Acetoanaerobium sticklandii: one gene and its partner. The protein of the gene in region 2 interacts with the protein of the main gene of each other region in a pairwise test. Links are inferred from orthologs where the notes say so. Each region holds a gene or a part of one and is shown on either strand. Other genes may lie near its edges. The genes, in order: CLOST_RS04345 and recJ.

Evidence for each region.
Region 1: the proteins of recJ (region 2) and CLOST_RS04345 interact in binary tests that used the Escherichia coli proteins (3 or more experiments, as listed by UniProt). The link is inferred for Acetoanaerobium sticklandii from one-to-one orthologs.

Annotation. Positions count from the first base shown.
Region 1 is NC_014614.1:954,791-964,484, reverse strand. Bases 4,592-7,607 are described here. They hold CLOST_RS04345 (DNA topoisomerase), read right to left. Parts: upstream 7,209-7,607; coding sequence 4,974-7,208; downstream 4,592-4,973. Other genes in these bases: CLOST_RS04340 (aminotransferase class I/II-fold pyridoxal phosphate-dependent enzyme), read right to left, coding at 7,247-7,607; CLOST_RS04350 (MoaD/ThiS family protein), read left to right, coding at 4,724-4,948; CLOST_RS04355 (MoaD/ThiS family protein), read left to right, coding at 4,592-4,703. Also shown: CLOST_RS04375 (4Fe-4S dicluster domain-containing protein), read right to left, coding at 1-68; CLOST_RS04360 (aldehyde ferredoxin oxidoreductase C-terminal domain-containing protein), read left to right, coding at 2,558-4,297; more of CLOST_RS04355, read left to right, coding at 4,371-4,591; more of CLOST_RS04340, read right to left, coding at 7,608-8,734; scfB (thioether cross-link-forming SCIFF peptide maturase), read right to left, coding at 8,731-9,694.
Region 2 is NC_014614.1:1,467,301-1,477,041, forward strand. Bases 222-3,284 are described here. They hold recJ (single-stranded-DNA-specific exonuclease RecJ), read right to left. Parts: upstream 2,889-3,284; coding sequence 555-2,888; downstream 222-554. Other genes in these bases: CLOST_RS06690 (adenine phosphoribosyltransferase), read right to left, coding at 222-530; CLOST_RS06700 (ABC1 kinase family protein), read right to left, coding at 2,893-3,284. Also shown: more of CLOST_RS06690, read right to left, coding at 18-221; more of CLOST_RS06700, read right to left, coding at 3,285-4,563; protein translocase subunit SecF, read right to left, coding at 4,669-5,532; protein translocase subunit SecD, read right to left, coding at 5,545-6,789; preprotein translocase subunit YajC, read right to left, coding at 6,924-7,190; tRNA guanosine(34) transglycosylase Tgt, read right to left, coding at 7,281-8,396; tRNA preQ1(34) S-adenosylmethionine ribosyltransferase-isomerase QueA, read right to left, coding at 8,416-9,441; CLOST_RS06730 (SpoIID/LytB domain-containing protein), read right to left, coding at 9,456-9,741. UniProt on the Escherichia coli protein: Single-stranded-DNA-specific exonuclease.

The DNA of each region.
Region 1 (9,694 bases), 510 kb from region 2 along the record:
GCGCATGCTATCTCACAAGCCTTACATCCTATACATTTTTTAGGATTTGCTATAACAAAAGTATTCATCTATACTCCCTCCCCTTTACTATCCTACACTGCATTTTGAGTTTCTTTTTTAAAGATTTTTCTTTTTTGACATCCAAAATCAGAAAAATCTAGTTTTTTTACATTAACTGAGCACACCTTGTACTCAGGAGTTTGTGTGATAGGATCTGCGGCACTATTTGTCAAAATATTACCTGGATTTTCAGTAAAGTGGAAAGTAATAAAAGTCAAGCCTTCTGGTACTCTGGTTGTAACTTGAGCTTTAGTTATAAGTGAACCTCTGCGAGTTGTTACAGATACCTCATCTCCATCTTCTATGTTTAAGTTCGCAGCATCTACAGGATTTATTTCTATAGATTCCTCTGGATGAGTTCCATTAAGTCCCCAGCAGCGCCTTGTCATAGTTCCAGTATGATAATGAGCCACTACCCTTCCAGTAGTAAGCATAAGTGGATACTCTTTATCAGGCATTTCAGCTGGGTCTCTATGTTCTATTGCAGAAAACTTTCCTAATCCTCTAGAAAATTTCCCTATGTGTAATATCGGTGTTCCTTTATGGTCTTCAGTAGGACATGGCCAAGAAATGACTTCATTTTCTATTCTGCCATACGTAATTCCTGCATAGCTAGGAGTTACAGTTCTTATTTCATTGAATATTTCTTCAGGAGATTTATAATCGCTAGGATATTCCATAGAAGAAATCAGCTTGCTGAGTATCAACCAGTCAGGCATAGAGTTTCCTATAGGCTCAACTGCCTTTCTTATTCTTTGAACTCTTCTGTCTGTTCCACTAAAGGTTCCATCTTTTTCTGCAAAGCTTGCTCCTGGTAGTACTACATCTGCAAGCTCAGCTGTCTCAGTCAAAAATATATCCTGGACGATAAGGCAGTCAAGATGCTCTAAGCAATGCTTTACATGAGTAACATCTGGATCACTTCTAACTGGGTTTTCTCCAAATACATATAAAACCTTCACATTATCTTTCATTATTTCATTAAGAACTGACGGAATAGTAAGCCCAACTTTATCGCTAAGTGGCTTATTCCACGCTTTTTCAAATTTTTCTTTTATTGCTGGGTCCGTAACTGCTTGATATCCTGGATAAACGTTAGGAAGAGCTCCCATATCACAAGCCCCTTGAACGTTGTTTTGTCCTCTAAGTGGGTTTACTCCAGCTTTTGGCTTTCCAAGATTTCCAGTAACCATAGCTAGATTTGCAACAGAAAGCACATTGTCTACTCCTGTAGTATGCTGTGTGATTCCCATAGTGTAGTAGGAAGCAGTATTGTTTGATTTTGCAATTATTCTAGCTGCTTCTCTTATTTTTTCAGCTGGAACCTTTGTGATTTTTTCACTGTATTCTGGCGTATATTTAAGAACCGTTTCTTTCATCTGCTCAAAGTTTTCAGTCCTAGTATTTATAAATTCATTGTCTGCTAGATTCTCATTCAAGATTACATTTATCATAGCATTAAGAAGTGCTACGTCAGTACCAGGCTTTTGTCTTAACCATACATCAGCATGCATAGCCAAATCAGTTTTTCTAGGGTCTGCTACTACAAGCTTGGTTCCCCTATCCTTTGCTTGAAGTAATTTTAGTCCAATAATAGGATGACATTCAGTCGTGTTTGTCCCTATTGCAAAAATCGCATCTTTTTCATCCATCAAATCAATTTCGTCTATAGAGTTTGTCATTGCTCCACTGCCAAAAGCTGTGCCCAGACCGGACACTGTAGGTGCATGTCAGAGTCTAGCGCAGTGGTCAATATTATTAGTCCCAATAGCTGCTCTCATTAATTTCTGCATTAAATAGTTTTCTTCATTAGTGCATCTCGCCGAGCTAAATGAAGCTATACTGTCTGGTCCATGGTCTTTTATGGTTGATTTTAGCTTTGAAGTTATAAATTCAAAAGCTTCTTCCCAAGATACTTCCTCTAGCTTTTCGTTCCTTCTTATCATTGGATTTTTTAGTCTGTCTTTGTGATGTACAAAGTCAAAACCAAAATGTCCTTTTGAACAAAGCTTTCCCCCATTTACTGCATTTTTTTCATTCGGAGTTACACTAACTATCTCTCCATCTTTAACGTTAAGATAAAAAGTACAACCCGAGCCACAGTATGGACAGGTAGTCAAAACACTCTGCATCTTACATCCCCCATTCCCTTTACTAATCCTTAATGAGAATATTTATTAAGAAAAACTGTATAAAAATAATATAGCATAAATTTAACAAAGTATAAACATTTTAATTGTAAACCTTAATGAGGAATCAAAAATAGACAAATCGTCGCTTTTGTGATAATATAAAAATAATCAGAATAATCAAACTTATCCGAGCTAACTATTCTAAAGTATTGAAATATATGCCATGAAGGTTGGCCAATGGGTAGAGTAGGAAACTACGCTGCCTCCCGCTATTTGGAAAGGATGGGGTTAACACTGAATTTCACTGTTATCCTGTATAATCTGCTACGATTATACCTAAACCAAATTTAGAAGGAGGTTTTTTCATGCAAAAATTTATTAGAATTGACATGGCTACTCTAAAACACGAAATTACAGATGTGCCAGAAAAATATGCTGGACTAGGTGGTAGAGCACTTACTTCTAGCTTTGTAAATGACGAAGTTATCCCAACATGTCATGCACTTGGAAAAAACAACAAAATAATCTTCGCTCCAGGTCTACTTAGCGGAACATCTGCACCAAACTCTGGTCGTATGTCTGTAGGAGCTAAAAGTCCACTAACTGGAACTATTAAAGAATCAAATACTGGAGGTTCTTCTTCTCAAATGCTAGCTAAAATGGGAATTAAAGCATTTGTAATCGAAGGCAAACCAAGCGACGATAAGTTTTATGTAATTAAATTAGATATGAACGGCGTTACTATCGAGCCTGCTCCAGCTGAAATTTTAGGCGGTTGCGGAAACTATGATGCTATTCGTATACTAGGCGAAAAATATGGTTCTCACGTTGGAATTGCAATTATAGGACCTGCTGGTGAGCACAGACTTCCATCTGCAAATATTTCTTTCAAAGACCCTGAAGGTAATATTAGAAGTGCTGGTAGAGGTGGACTAGGAGCAGTACTTGGTTCTAAAAATGTAAAGGCTATAATCATAGATGAAACTGGAGCAAGCAAAGTACCAGTAGCTGACCCAGAAGCTTTCGCTGCTGCTTCTAAGGTTTTTGCAAAGGCTCTATTAGACCATCCAGTTGCAGGCCAAGGTCTTGCACTTTATGGTACAGATGTATTAGTTAATATTATTAATGAAGCAGGCGGACTTCCAGCAAACAACTTCACTGGTGGAAGAATAGACCACAATGACAATTTCTCTGGAGAAACTCTAAATGCAACTATCACTGAGCGTGGTGGAGATGGAAAAGTTTCACACGGATGTCATAAAGGATGCGTTATTCGTTGTTCTCAGTGGTATCCTGATAAACAAGGTAAATACATCACAAGTGGTTTTGAATATGAAACTATTTGGGGACTAGGCGCTGATGCTGGTATCAAAGATTTCGATACTATCGCATATATAGACCGCGCTATGGATGATGTAGGAGTTGACAGTATAGAAGTTGCTGTTGCTGTTGCTACTGCAATGGAAGGCGGATTAATTCCTTGGGGCGATGGAGAAAAAGTTCTTGAAATAGTTAAAGATATGGCTAATCCTACTCCACTTGCTAGAATCATAGCAGGAGGAACATCTATAGTTGGAAAAGTTTGCGGACTATATCGTGTTCCAGTAGTAAAAGACCAAGCAATCCCAGCGTATGATCCACGTGCTATCAAGGGTATCGGCTTAACATATGCTACTACTACTATGGGCGCAGACCACACTGCAGGATACTGTATCTCAGGAAACATCCTAAAAGTCGGAGCAGACATAGATCCTCTTAAAAAAGAAGGTCAAATAGAGTATGCACGTGCTATGCAAATCGGTACAGCTGCAATTGACAGTACTGGAATGTGTCTATTTGTATACTTTGGTATAGCAGACAGCCCAGCTGGCTATCAAGCTCTAATAGATATGATAAATGCTCAATACGGCCTTAGCTTAACTTCTGATGACGTAGATGAGCTAGGAAAGAATGTTCTTCGCGTTGAAAGAGACTTTAATAAACGTGCTGGCTTTACAAATTCACATGATAGATTGCCAGAATTTATGGAATATGAACCTATAGCACCACATAATGTAGTTTGGGATTTCAGCCCTGAAGAAATCGATGAAGTTATGAAGTTCTAATTGTAAAAAATGCTGAAAAGTCGGACATAGGTTCGGCTTTTCATATTTAACAGATGTTAATACAGGAGGCAAAATGATGGAAAACTCAAATAAAACAATAGAACTAAGAGGTTTTTTACAACTTGATGCCTTTTTAAAAAAGAAATTTGGAACCATGCCTGTATTTCTCGAAATCGATGGCCCTATAAGCGGTTTGGAACTCTCTAAACAGCTAGAAATCAAGCGAGACGATATCGAAGTAATTTTTGTAAACGGTTTTGTTCAGCAGGTAGATTATATAATCAATCCTGGAGACCGCGTAGCTTTTCTGCCACCTGGATGTCCTGGCCCTTATAGGATTGCTTTAGGCTTTTATGGAAAAAATCAAGGCAATGAAGCAAATTTTAAACTCAAGAAAGACACCTAGATATGATTTAGGAGGAAATTATGCAAATCACTGTTAAGCTCTTTGCAAACCTAAGAGAAAATAGAGAAAAAATAATGGATATGGACGTAAGTTCAGATACTACTGTCAAAGAAATAATTGAAAGCCTCGGAATTCCTCTGCAAGATGTAGCAATAATAATGATAAATGGAAGAGGAACTAATTTTGATGCTGTGCTTAAGTCTGATGATGTGCTTGCTCTTTTCCCACCTGTTGGCGGGGGTTAAACTATCATATAAAAAGCCACTAAATTTAGTGGCTTTTTGTGATTTCAAGTTCTCCATTACCGCTTTCTTTGAACTTAATATGAATATCCTTATTTTCAGAAGTGTGGACTTTGATGCTGTTTTTGTCTGAAGCTAAAAGCTCTTTTACCAAATCCCTAGATATATCCTCTTTAAGCTCAGGCAGGGAATTCTTCCAAAGAGTAAAATTGCAGCTTTGTTTCCAGTTAGTACAAAAATACGCTTTTGAATTTTCTTTTATTTTACCATCCTTGCAAAGTGGACAGCTTCCTAATGGAGTTTTATCTATCTCAGATGCTTTATTTTTAACATTAGTATTTTTTGTAAGAGTCAAAACTCTACTAGTATTTTTCTGGATATAGCTCTCTAATTTTTTCATGTACTCATCATTTTTTATGTCACCAGAAGCTATCATAGATAGCCCTTTTTCCCAGCTAGCTGTGAGCTCTGGTCTAAGTAGTGAAGGGATTGAGCCAGCAACTACGTCGTAGATTGATTCTCCTAAAGTTGTTGGGGTTAGAATTTGGGTTTTCTTATTGAGCGAAATATAATCTATTTTTTCCAGCTTACTCAATATCTCTGCTCTAGTAGCACTAGTTCCTATTCCACTTCCTTTGATTTGCTCTCTTAGCTCATCATCTTCGATTAGCTTTCCTGCATTTTCCATAGCAAGAATAATTGAACCTGAGTTATATCTCTTTGGCGGAGTCGTTTCCGATTCCTTGATGTCCAGCTCTTTAACTAAAACAGTTTGACCTTTTTTTAGCTTTTTCAAAATCTCAGCCTTATCCTGCTTTGAATCGTCTTCTTTCTTTTCATCGTTTAAAATCACTTGAAAACCTTCAGAGGTACATACTTTTGAAGTAGAAAAAAATCTTTCATCTTCAAGCTTTGTTGTAATCGAAAGTTGATTGTATATTGCAGGAGGAAAAAATATAGCCAAAAATCTCCTTACTATAAGTATGTATACTTCTTTTTCAATTCCTGGAAGCTTATTGTAGGTTGATAAACCTTGACCCGTCGGAATTATAGCGTAGTGGTCAGTTATAGCTTTATCATTTACATATTTGGTTTTTTCAAGGCCCTTATGTTTGTTACTATTAATAACCTCTAAAGCATACTCTGGCAGCGTCTTATCCTTTTCATCTAGTGATGCTACTTTATCTAGCTGAGTTAGACCTTTTAAATTTGAAAGGATTTCCTTGCAAACCGCAGTTGATAGAACTCTTGCATCTGTTCTAGGATAAGTAATGAGCTTTTTTTCATAAAGATTCTGGGCAATCTTTAGTGTCTGGTCAGGACTTTGCTTTAGCTTTTTAGAAAGCTCATTTTGTAGCTCTGCAAGATTGTATAAAAGAGGAGGATTTTTAGTTTCCTTCTTTTTCTTAACATCTTCAATTACAGGCTTTTCTTTAGAGGTTTTTAGTTCATTTACAAAGGTTTCAGCCAAAGCTTTGTCCGTAAATCCAACTTCCTTATAGATTTGATTTGAAAGGTGATATTTAGAGCCTTCTACAGCTTTCCACTCAGCATCGTAATCTATAGAGCCTTCAAATTCAAATAGAGCTTGAATCTTATAATATGGAAGCTTAACAAAATCTCTTATTTCTCTTTCTCTATTTACAATCATCCCTAAAACGCAGGTCATAACACGACCAACTGCTATGACTATGTGATCCTTTTCTAGCTTTTTAGCAAGAGTTCTTCCATAGCATAAGGTAAGAAGTCTAGAGAAATTTATTCCCATAAGATAATCTTCTTTTGCACGAAGAAATGCTGAATCAGCTAGGTTGTCATAGGCTTCTAGAGGCTTTGCATTTTTTACACCTTTTTTGATTTCATCTTCAGTTTGGGAATCAATCCAGACTCTCTTTTTCTCTTTTGATTTTGCATCCACCATCATGTCTACCAGTCTATATATATACTCTCCCTCTCTTCCAGAGTCAGTACATACATATATAGTAGTCACATCATCTCTATTCATCTGCTCTTTTATAATATCAAACTGTTTTTGAACATTTGCAATGATTTCATACTTATATTCTTCAGGTAAAAAAGGTAAGTCATGAAGTCTCCAAGCCTTGTACTTTATATCGTATTTTTCAGGATAGCTCATGGTCACAAGATGTCCTATACACCAAGTAACAATTGCATCAGAAGATTCGATATAGCCATCTCTTTTATTCCCTTTTATGCCTAGAGTCTTTGCAAATTCAAGTGCAACACTAGGTTTTTCCGCTATAAATAACGATTTGCTAATCGTAATCCTCCCCTTTCATCTTAAATCTTTATTACGTATATTTTATCTGCTTCCTTGGAAGATAAGCTTTTTGTAAGCTTAAGACTATCTGACTTTATAGCATTGATATAAGTGATTATCTCACTAGTTATCTCTTCTCCAGGTAATACAAGTGGCACTCCTGGAGGATAGGGTACAAGCGATTCTGCAGATACTCTTCCAATAGAATCATCCAGCTCAACAAGCTCTCTCTCTAGCTCTTCTGCTTCATGCCAATTGAGTATAGTCTTAGGCTTTGGCATCAGCTTATAGCTATTTATGTTAATTAAGTTACTATCTTTTCTAGCTTCATTTATATGAGCATTTAGTTGTGCCTCATAATTTGAATCTGCAAAAATATCCTTTAATGCCTTTACTAAGTTTTCATACATGATGCTAGTATCTGCTATAGTTCCAATTAAAACTATATTATTAAAATCTGCCATTTCCACTTGAATATTATACTTACTCCTTAAAAGCTCAGCCAAGTAATTACCCCTAAGAGGAGTATTTATAACAAGCCTAGTAAAATCATAGCTTTCATTTTCTAGATGGGTTTCATCTAAAACTCTTATCCCTCTGATGTCAGAAAGAGCTTCTTTTACCTTATCTATATTTGCCTTTAGCTCCCTCGTGAGCATTTCACCTTTAGTTTCCATTATATATCTAGCCATATCTATTGACGCTAAAAAAAGATAAGATGGACTGCTTGATTGAAACATCTGAAGCTTTGACTCTATCTTTTCTATTTGAGCATCAGATAGGCTATGTGATAAATTAAGTACCGCTGTCTGGGTAAGGGCTGGCAGAGTTTTATGAAAGCTGGTTACTGCAATATCAGCACCTAAACTAATGGCAGTCTCAGGAAGTAGTGAGCTAAAATTAAAGTGAGCTCCATGTGCCTCATCTACGAGCAGTAGCATATTATTTTCCTTGCATAGATTTGATATTTCCTTTATATATGCACAGGTTCCATAATAAGTAGGTGAAGTAATTACTACAGCTTTTGCATCTTTATTTTCCTTAATAACCTCAGCTAAATCATTGGCATCAACAGTAGAGGCAATATCAAAATCATTTATCACCTTAGGATAAACATATATGCTACTCAGGTTTCCTAAATAAATAGCTGTAAAAACTGATTTATGACAGTTTCTTTGAACTATAATCTTATCATTTTTATTAAGTAGCCCTAGTATCATACTGTAAATACCACAGGTACTGCCATTTACAAGCATGTAGCTTTTTTTGCTTCCCATAGCTTCTGCTAAAAGAACCTGAGCATCTTTTATCATCTCTTCAGCTTCATATAAATTGTCAGTCCCAGGAACCTCTGTCAAATCATAGCTATAAACATTGGCTTTTAAAAACTCCAGTTCTTCAAATATCCTTTGGTTTTGCTTATGTCCAGGCATATGAAAAGCTGTATTATTTTGGTTTTTATAAAATTCGAGTCCCTTAATTATAGGGACTCTGTCAAAATTTATCATACTAATGGCTCCAATTCATCTTGATTCATCATCACGCTAGCTTCGACCATAAGAGCACACTCTAGTCTTTTTCTTTGCATCTGACAACCAAGGTCGTAAGGCTTTAATATATCGTTGTTGAAATTAAATGCATTTGCATGGCATCCTCCTGAGCAGTAAAACTTTGCCCAGCATTTTGAACATTCATCTTTGGCATAGATATGCGCCTCTTTAAAGGTTTCTTGCATTTCTTTAGGAAGCTCAACCTTATCTGCCATTACATTTCCCATCTTAAATTCTTCTTGCCCTACAAATTGATGACATGGGTAGATGTCTCCCTCAGGTGTAATAGCAAGATATTCATTACCTGCTCCACAGCCCGTCATTCTCTTTATAACACAAGGTCCCTGAGATAAATCAACCATAAAGTGGAAGAATCTAAAAGGCTCATTATTAACTCTCATTTTTGAATATTCTACAGCTAGCTTTTCATATTCATCTAAGATTTTAGGCAGATCCTCTTCTCTAAGTGCGTAAGGATTAGATTCATCTCCTACTACTGGTTCTACTGATGTCAAATCAAAGCCTAAGTCCTTAAAGTGAAGAACATCTTTGCTAAAATCCATATTATCTCTAGTAAAAGTGCCTCTTACATAATAGTACTTGTCTTTTCGTTTTTCAATCAGCTTCTGAAACTTCGGAACGATAATATCATAGCTGCCTTTATCGTTTAAAGTCGGTCTCATATCATCATTGATAGACTTTCTTCCATCCAAGCTCAGTACCACATTGTGCATATGCTCGTTTACATAGTCTATAATCTCATCATCTAATAGAACTCCGTTTGTAGTGATTGTGAATCTAAAATTCTTTCCTTTTTCTTTTGCTAGCTCATTGCCATACTCAACTAGCTGCTTTACTACTTCAAAATTCATAAGTGGCTCTCCACCAAAGAAATCCACCTCTAGATTTTTTCTGCTT
Region 2 (9,741 bases):
TATATTTTCTAAAATAACTAATATTTTACTAAAGAGTTAATATGATATTCAGAAAGCTTGTCTCTACCATTTAAAAATTCTAGTTCTATTAAAAATTCCATTGCTTCAACTTTTCCGCCAAGACGTTCTATAAGTTTTGCAACAGCTTGAACTGTACCACCTGTTGCTAGTAGGTCATCTACAATAGCTATTTTATGTCCTTCTTCAATTGCATCTACATGTATTTCTAAAGAATCAACTCCATATTCTAACTCATATTCTATATTAGCAGTTGCTGCTGGTAATTTACCCGGTTTTCTTACTGGAATAAATCCAACTCCCAGAGCATAAGCCACAGCTGCTCCCATCAAGAATCCTCTTGCTTCTGGACCAACAACATAATCTATATTTTTATCTTTTAGATCAGCTACCATTTTATCCACAGAGTATTTAAAATAATCACTGTCTTTAAGTAAAGTTGTTATATCTTTAAAATTAATTCCTTCTTTTGGAAAATTTTCGATTTCTCTAATTCTCGATTTTATATCCACTTGTTTTCCTCCTAAGAAAATAGATTATTTATCATAAAGATTAATAAAATCCAATGATTTAATAGTTTTTGTTTCATCTAAATTTTTTTTACCAATCAACTTATTTATAGTTTTTACACTAACAGATCCATCTGAGCAATTTAATTCAAAATCTATAATTCTTAATTCTTTAAAAACTTCTAGGATTACGAAAAAACTTAACTCAGAAATTCTAAAGTATTCGCAGGTTTCAAATATATAAAACTTTATGTTAAGTTTATTCATTATCACTTTATATAGGCTTATAAAAGTTTCTCTGCTTGGTACTATATCCTTAGTATGAATAATTTTATCTGTAATACTTAAAACCTTAATATTTTGACTTTCAATATTAATCGAAGATAAGAAACTATCTGATTGATATATAACAATATTATTATATCTTGAAAGGTCTAAATTATCAATAATTGGTGATAGTATTATTGTATAGTCATTTATGGAATTTTCGAAATCTACAGTAGGCTTTATATTATAAAAATGTAATCTTTCTATTAAGCTAAAATAACTCTCACAGGTGTTTACTATCAGTAATTTTTTGCCATACAAACATAACATCTCATCAAAATTTATTTTTTTATCTTTATCTGTTTTTGTTAGTTGATTCTTAGCTAGAGTCAAAGCCTTGAATTTCAATATATAATCATGCATGATTTTAAGTGCCTCACTATAGTTATAAGAGCTTCTTAAATCTCTTAATAATAATTGGATTTTATCTTTATTATTAAAAGAATTAATTTCTAACTCAAATACAAAATCTACTGGAAAATTCAAATCTATATTATTAATAAGCTCATGTTTGTTAAATCCAATTATTTCTATATCATCATTAATTTCACTTTTAAAGTGCTTTTTCATTTTACCAATATATTTATAATTTGATAATTTATAATTAGTTAGACAAAATAAAGGCTTTCTATTTCCAATACCAAACGGTTCTAATTCGTTTAATATTTTTAAGGTATTAGAATTAATATCTTTCAATTTAAGTTTTGAATCAATTTCAATTATTCTTTGGAAATGATTTTTGTTTAAAATTTCTTCAGCAATTTCATTTATCATTAATTCGAACTCGGCAATTCTATCTTCATGGATTGTTATTCCAGCTGCTTGATTATGCCCCCCAAACTTAATTAAGCATTCATCCAATTTTAATAGATTTTCAAATAAATTAAATCCATCAATGCTTCTTGCTGATCCTTTGCCAATATTCTCGTCTTCGATAGCTATTACAAAAGTGGGTTTATTATATTTTTCCGTAAGCTTTGAAGCTACTATTCCTATTACTCCACTATGCCAATTCTTTGACGAGGCTATTAATATTTTATTATTTTTTGATTTCTGCTCTATAAGAGCTACAGCTTCTTCAAAAATTTTTAGCTCAACAGTTTGTCTTTCGCGATTTAGCTCTTCGATTTTTCTTGCCATAATAACAGCTTCTTCAAAATCATCTTCTATAATCAAGCTTACCCCTAATTCAGGAGTGCCCATTCTACCTGTAGAATTTATTCTAGGAGCTAATATAAAAGCAATATTTGATGAATTAATATTGCTTGAATTTATTCCTGAAACTTCCATCAATGCTTTTAATCCAATATTTATAGTCTTTTTTAAAGATAACAGTCCGTTTTTAACTATAACTCTATTTTCTCCGCTTAGTTCAACTATATCAGCAATAGTCGCAATACAAGCAATTTCTATTAGTTCATCAAATAATGCGCTATCATTATCCTCAATTAACGCTTGAGCAATTTTTAAAGCTATCCCCGCACCACATAAATGTTTGTACGGATATTCACATTCGTCCTGCTTTGGATTAATTATTCCAATTGCATCAGGTAGTATTTCTTTACATTCATGATGGTCTGTAACTATAACATCCAAATCAATAGTTTTAGCATACTCAATTTCATCGACTGAGGTAATACCACAATCCACTGTAATAATCAAATCTGCTCCCATTTTTTTAATTGTATCTATCGCCTGAGTGTTAATTCCATATCCCTCTTCTATGCGCTTTGGTATATAAAATATTGAATTAATACCTAAGAAATTAAAAGTTTTAAGTAAAATGGAAACAGAGGATATTCCATCCACATCATAATCTCCATAAATACATATTAGTTGACTTTTGTATTTTGCTGTATTTATCCTATTTACAACCTTCTCCATATCTTTTAAAAGATATGGAGAAATCAAATCCGCTTTTGTTGGATTCAAAAATGATTTTGACTCTTCAATATTTATTTGCCTTACATTTAATAAATGAGATTTTAAATCTTCTTCTTGGCCTTTTTCTCTAAGCAGCCATTTATTCTTCATTATTTCACCTCTTACGTTGTACTATTACTATTGATATAATCAGAACTAGTCCCATGATAGCAGAGGCTAAGTATCCAATTATCCCTAGAACTGGATATCCCCAAAGAGTAGGTTCTACTTTGGTAGTAATTACCAGTGAAGATCCTACTATTAAACCTGCTATTATTAAGCTAATAGATATTATGTTTGTTACATGATTAAGAGTCTTGTCTATTTTCACAAAAGAGCTATCATCAATAGCAATCTTTATATTATTTTTTTCAATTGATTTAAGTAAAATTCTTAACTGTCTAGGCAAGCTTTTAAAATCAGATAAAAATCCCTTTATTGAATATTTTGATTCTAAAGCTATATTTTTCAAACTTAACTTATCTTTATAAAAATCCTTTGCAAACTCTGTTAAAATTTCAGATATGCTTATCGATGGATTTATTTCTCTTACTCCACCTTCTAATGTTATTAATGTTTTAGAAAGTAGTGAAACTTGGCTAGGTAACTTAAGATTGTTTTCTCTACAGAACCTTAAGAACTCGGTTAACAGCTCTGTAATGTTTATTTTGCTTAAAGATAATGAATAATAGTAATGAATAAAAATATTTAAATCATGGTATATTTTTTGAACATCAGCATCCATAGATATTGCATCCATTTCAAACAAAGCATCTACTATACTTTGAGTATCATTTATAGTTAAAGCTATAAAGATTTCAGATATAAATTCTATAGTGTTTTTATCAATAAATCCAACCATTCCAAAGTCAATTAAAGCAATTTTATTATTTTTTAATATCAATATATTTCCAGGGTGAGGGTCAGCATGAAAAAATCCATGTATAAAAACTTGTTTCATAATTGCTTTAATCCAAACTTGGCTTATTTCAATTTTATTGTAATATTTATCATTATTTTCAATTTCATTAATTTTTATTCCATCAATCCATTCCATAGTTAATACTTTTTGAGAAGTTAATTCCCAATTTATTTCTGGAATATAAATTTTATAATCATTTTTATGAATTTCTCTAAATTTATCACAGTTTCTTGCTTCGAAATTATAATCTAGCTCTCTTAATATCTGGTTCGAGAATTCCTCATAAATTTGAATAAAGCTTATTCCAGAATAATTTAAATGATCATCAAGTAATCTAGCAATGCTTCTAAGAATATCTAAATCCATTCTGATAGTATTTTCTATATTAGGTCTTTGAATTTTAATTATTACTTTATCTCCAGTTTCTAATATAGCAAAATAAACTTGTCCAATTGATGCTGATGCTAATGGTTTTTTATTAATATACTTAACTTTATCTTCTATATTTTTATTAAATTGACTAAAAAATACAGAATTTAAGTCCTCGTAAGAATTTGGATTTACATCATCTTGAAGTTTTTTTAATTCTGTTAGAATACATGAATCCAGTAAATCACTTCTTGTCGATAAAATTTGTCCTAATTTTATAAAAGTAACCCCTAATTCCTCAAAAGCACATCTAATTCTTTCTCCAGTCGACATATTCATTATATTACTATTAGCAGGTATTTTAATTTTTCCAAAAACTTCTTCAAGGTTTATCTTTTCAGCAAAAAAAGTAAAACCATACTTCCCAAGTATCTGAAGTATTTCTGAAGTTCTTTTTAAGTTATTATATTTAGGATTATAATACTTAAATTTCATTAATACACCTCCTGAAGAAAACTTTTATAATCATAGATTAACTGTTCTTATTCAAATATATATTTTGCTAATTTATAGAAAATATTCGAAAAAAAAAGGCAATATTTATATATTGCCCTTTTTACTCTTAATTAAAACCCATATTGGACTTGCTATAAAAATTGATGAATAAGTACCAATCATTATACCTGTTAGCAAAGGAAGAGTAAATTCTCTTATTGACTCTACTCCAAAAACATACAATGCAACAATAGCAAGCAAAGTAGTTAAGGAAGTATTAATTGATCTTGATACAGTTTGTCTTATTGATAGTTCTGCAACTTCCTCATAAGCATTTTTCTTTGCATGCTTCATATTTTCTCTAATTCTATCAAATACTACTATAGTATCATTAATAGAATAACCCACAACAGTAAGCATTGCTGCAACAAAAGGACTGTTAAGTGGAATTCTAAAAATAGCATAAACAGAAAGTACAAATAAAACATCATGAACAAGTGCTAGTATAGCTGATAATCCATATGATAACTGAAATCTAAAAGTTATGTATATTAGCATACCAATAGTTGCTATAATAACTGATAGCATAGCTTTGTTTTGAATTTCTTTACCAATTGCTGGACCAAATTGCTCAGACCTAAGTGGTTGATTCTCTTCCAAACTATATTTCTCTTTAAATAATTTAAATAGCTCCATTCTGGCTTCATTGTTTAAATTTTCGGTAGTTCTTATTTGAATTATATCTTTTGTCTCTCCAATATGATTAATGGTAGCATTCTTATCAATTTCATCTGTGATTTCTCTTATTTCAGTAGATTCAACATAGTCTTTCATCTGAATTTCAATCAGTGTTCCTCCAGTAAAATCTATACCTAGATTATATCCTCTAATCATTCCAAGTAACATACCAACTATAATTACAATTAGGGATAAGCTAAACCAAATTTTCTTATTTTTTATGATATTCATTTGCTTTCCCTCCTATACTCCAAAAAATTTTGTATTTTTAATATTTGAAATTCCAATAACAGATTTTAATAAAAATCTAGTGATAATTATAGCAGAAAACATTGAGGCCATAATACCAATCATTAAAGTTATAGCAAATCCTTTTATACTTCCTGTCCCAAAGTTATACAGCACTACACCAGCAATAAAAGTTGTTATTTGGGAATCTATGATTGTAGACATAGCTTTTTGAAAACCAGAATCTACAGATACTCTTATAGATTTACCACTTCTTATTTCTTCTTTAATTCTTTCGAAAATTATTACATTCGCATCAACAGCCATACCAACTGATAGAATCATTGCTGCTATACCTGGTAAAGTTAAAGTTGCCTTTATTCCTATATATGTATATATGACTATTAATACATATGCTACAAGTGCAATAGCTGCAACAAGTCCAGGAAGTCTATAGTAAAATATCATGAATAGCATTACCAATAAAATTCCTATGCTTGCTCCATATATGCTTTTATCTAAAGCTTCCTCACCAAGAGTAGCTGTTATAGTAGAGCTTTGAACTTCCTCAAAATCTACTGGTAGTGCACCTGCCCTAATTAATCCGGCTAATTCTGAAGCACTCTCTATTGTAAAATTACCAGTTACTTGAGCTTGTCCATTAGGTATTTCTTCGTTAACCCTAGGACTTGATATAACTTCACCATCAAGTACTATGAAAATCGGCTCATTTGTAGGAGCTAAGCTTCTAGTTGCTTCTGCAAACTTTTTACTTCCTTCACTATTAAACTCTAAAGATACAAATGGTTGATTATTTCTGCTATCAATCATAACATCAGCTTTAGTAACTTCCGCACCTGAAACTACTACATTTCCATCTGGCAAAATAAACTGTAACTGAGCAGTTTTCCCTATAGTTTCTATAGCTTGCTGAGCATCATTTACTCCTGGAAGCTCAATTCTAATTCTATTATCGCCCTCTTTTACAATTACAGGTTCAGTTAATCCCATACCATCTACTCTTTTTCTAAAAACTTCAATTGTTTGGTCAATAATTTTATTTAACTCTTCTCCCTTAGCATCAGTTTTTGCTTCATATACAACAAAAACTCCTCCCTTAAGGTCCAATCCTTGATTAATTTGTGTTCCTACTGGCGAAAGTTTTATATTTCCAATATTTAGTCCATTAATTGCTGTAAAGCTAAAACCAGCTATAACTAATATTATTAATATAAAAAGACTTACATTTTTAAATTTCATATAATATCCTCCTTACTTTTTATATTTATATGCATGGTTTGACATGATAAAAATTCTTATAACTTTTATATCTGAATTTATTATATGTCAAAAAAAATCTTCCACTAGTCTATTAGAAGTGGAAGACTACAAAATTATTGTTTTACTCTCGCAATACCCCATTTTTCAAGAGTTATCTTAGTTTTGTCTGATCCGATTTCTATGGTGACTTCATCTTCAAAGATTTTTACTATTTTCCCTACCATACCGCCTATTGTTACAACATTGTCTCCAACTTTAAGAGAATTTCTCATTTCTTTAATAGATTTTTCCCTTTTTTGCTGAGGTCTTATCAACAATAAATAAAATATGATTAGAAAAATAAAAGGTATAACTAAACTGCTTAATTGCTGAACATTCATTTACATTTCACCTCCTAATAGGAGAATGTTTTCCAAGTATTATAATATCTTATTTTTAATAATTCATCCACTTTTTTATTAATAAAAAAATTATAAGCCATACTTAGAATAAAAATCTTTTTTAAAATCTAATAGCCTATCTTCTTTTATTGCTGTACGAACTTCGTGCATTAGATTTAAAAGAAAATGTAGATTATGGTTAGTAATTAATCTAGAAGCTAAAATTTCATTTGCCTTAACAAGATGTCTAATATACGCTCTAGAATAGTTCTTGCAAGTATAACAATTACAATTAGGGTCAAGTGGAGTAAAGTCCTCTTGATAAGTAGCATTTCTAACAACAACCTTTCCTTGGCTAGTCATTGCCGTTCCATTTCTCGCAATTCTAGTAGGAAGTACACAGTCAAACATATCTACTCCTCTTATTACTCCTTCAATTAAATCGTCTGGGCTTCCTACACCCATCAAGTATCTAGGTTTATCTTTTGGAAGTAGAGGCGTAGTATGCTCTAAAACATCATACATTATCGGTTTAGGTTCACCTACAGATAGCCCACCAATAGAATATCCTGGGAAATCTATTTCCATTAGCTCATTTGCTGATTGAGTTCTTAAATCTTTGTACATGCCACCTTGAACAATTCCAAATAAAGCTTGCTTTTCTGGATATTTATGAGCTTCTTTTCCTCTTTTTGCCCATCTTGTTGTTCTTTCTAGAGATTTTTTTACATAATTATATTCAGAAGGATATGGTGCACATTCATCAAATGACATAATTATATCTGCACCTAATGAATTTTGAATCTCTATTGCCTTTTCTGGACTTATAAAATGTTTTGAGCCATCAAGATGAGATCTAAAATGTACACCTTCTTCTACTATTTTTCTAAGAGGTCCTAAGCTAAAAACTTGAAACCCTCCGCTATCTGTTAGAATTGCTCTATCCCAGTTCATAAATTTATGAAGCCCTCCAGCTTTTTCAATAAGCTCATGACCAGGTCTCATATATAAATGATATGTATTGGATAAAATTATTCTGGCATCCATTACTTTTAATTCTTCTGGAGTCATAGATTTTACAGTTGCTTGAGTACCAACAGGCATAAAAATAGGTGTATCAATTACTCCATGAGGAGTATAAATTTTACCCAGCCTAGCACCACTCTGTTTACATGTTTTAATTAATTCATATCTTATTGCCGACATTAAAAAACCACACTTTCTATTAGAATATATACATTGCATCTCCAAAACTAAAAAATCTATATTTTTCTCTTATTGCTTCTTCATAAGCATCCATAATATAAGTCTTCCCTGCAAAAGCACTTATCATCATAATCAAAGTAGACTCTGGCAAATGGAAGTTTGTAATCATAGCATCAACAAATTTAAATTCATATGATGGATAAATAAAAATATCCGTCCATCCTGAATTTCTATCTAAATTATTTAAAATATTTGCAGACGACTCTAAAGTCCTCACACTCGTTGTTCCTACACACACTATCCTTTTACCATTTTTCTTAGCTTCATTTAGTCTATTTTTAACATCCTCTGCGATTTCAAAATATTCTTTATGCATTGTATGATCGAAAATAGACTCTGCTTTAACTGGTCTAAATGTCCCTAATCCAACATGAAGTGTTACATATTCAATCTGCACTCCTTTATTTTTTAGCTCCAGCAAAATTTCAGGAGTAAAGTGAAGCCCTGCGGTAGGGGCAGCAGAAGAGCCAGTAACTTTAGAATATACAGTTTGATATCTTTCTTTATCTTCTAGTTTTTCATGTATATATGGAGGTAGTGGCATATTACCAAGTCTATCCAAAACATCTTCAAAAATACCTTCATATTCAAACTCTATAGTTCTTATACCATCTTCTTGTAATTCTTTTACTATTCCAATAAGTAACCCATCTCCAAAGATTATCTTCGTTCCGAGCTTCAATCTCTTTGCTGGCTTGGTTAGAGCTTCCCATGTATTTATATCTTTTCTGGAAAGTAAAAGAATTTCAATTTCTGCATTGGTTTCTGCTTTAAATCCAAATAATCTAGCTGGAATAACACGTGTATTGTTTAAAACAAGAATATCATTATCATTCAAACATTCTAAAATATCTCTAAAGGTTTTATGCTTAACTTCTCCAGTATTTTTATCTAATGTCATTAATCTTGATTCATCTCTATTTTTGAGTGGAACCTGAGCTATTAAATCTTCAGGTAGGTCAAAGTAAAAATCATTTGTCTTCAATAATTTCTTCCTTTCTAATATACATCTATTCCTTTAAAATAGTATTTTAAAATTTCATCAAAGGTGTAACCTTGTTCTGCCATTTTTTTTGCTCCATATTGGCTCATACCTAGTCCATGTCCATAGCCTTTGCCTTGAAACAAATAATCTTGAGAAGTAATAATATCATTATTACTTAGATTTGAATAGCCATTTATTTTATTTGATTCTGATTTATTCAAAAACAGCTGTAAATCGTTAAGAGCAGCAATATAAGAATCGCTTACGATACTTTGAGTATTTTTTGTGTTCTGACTGTTT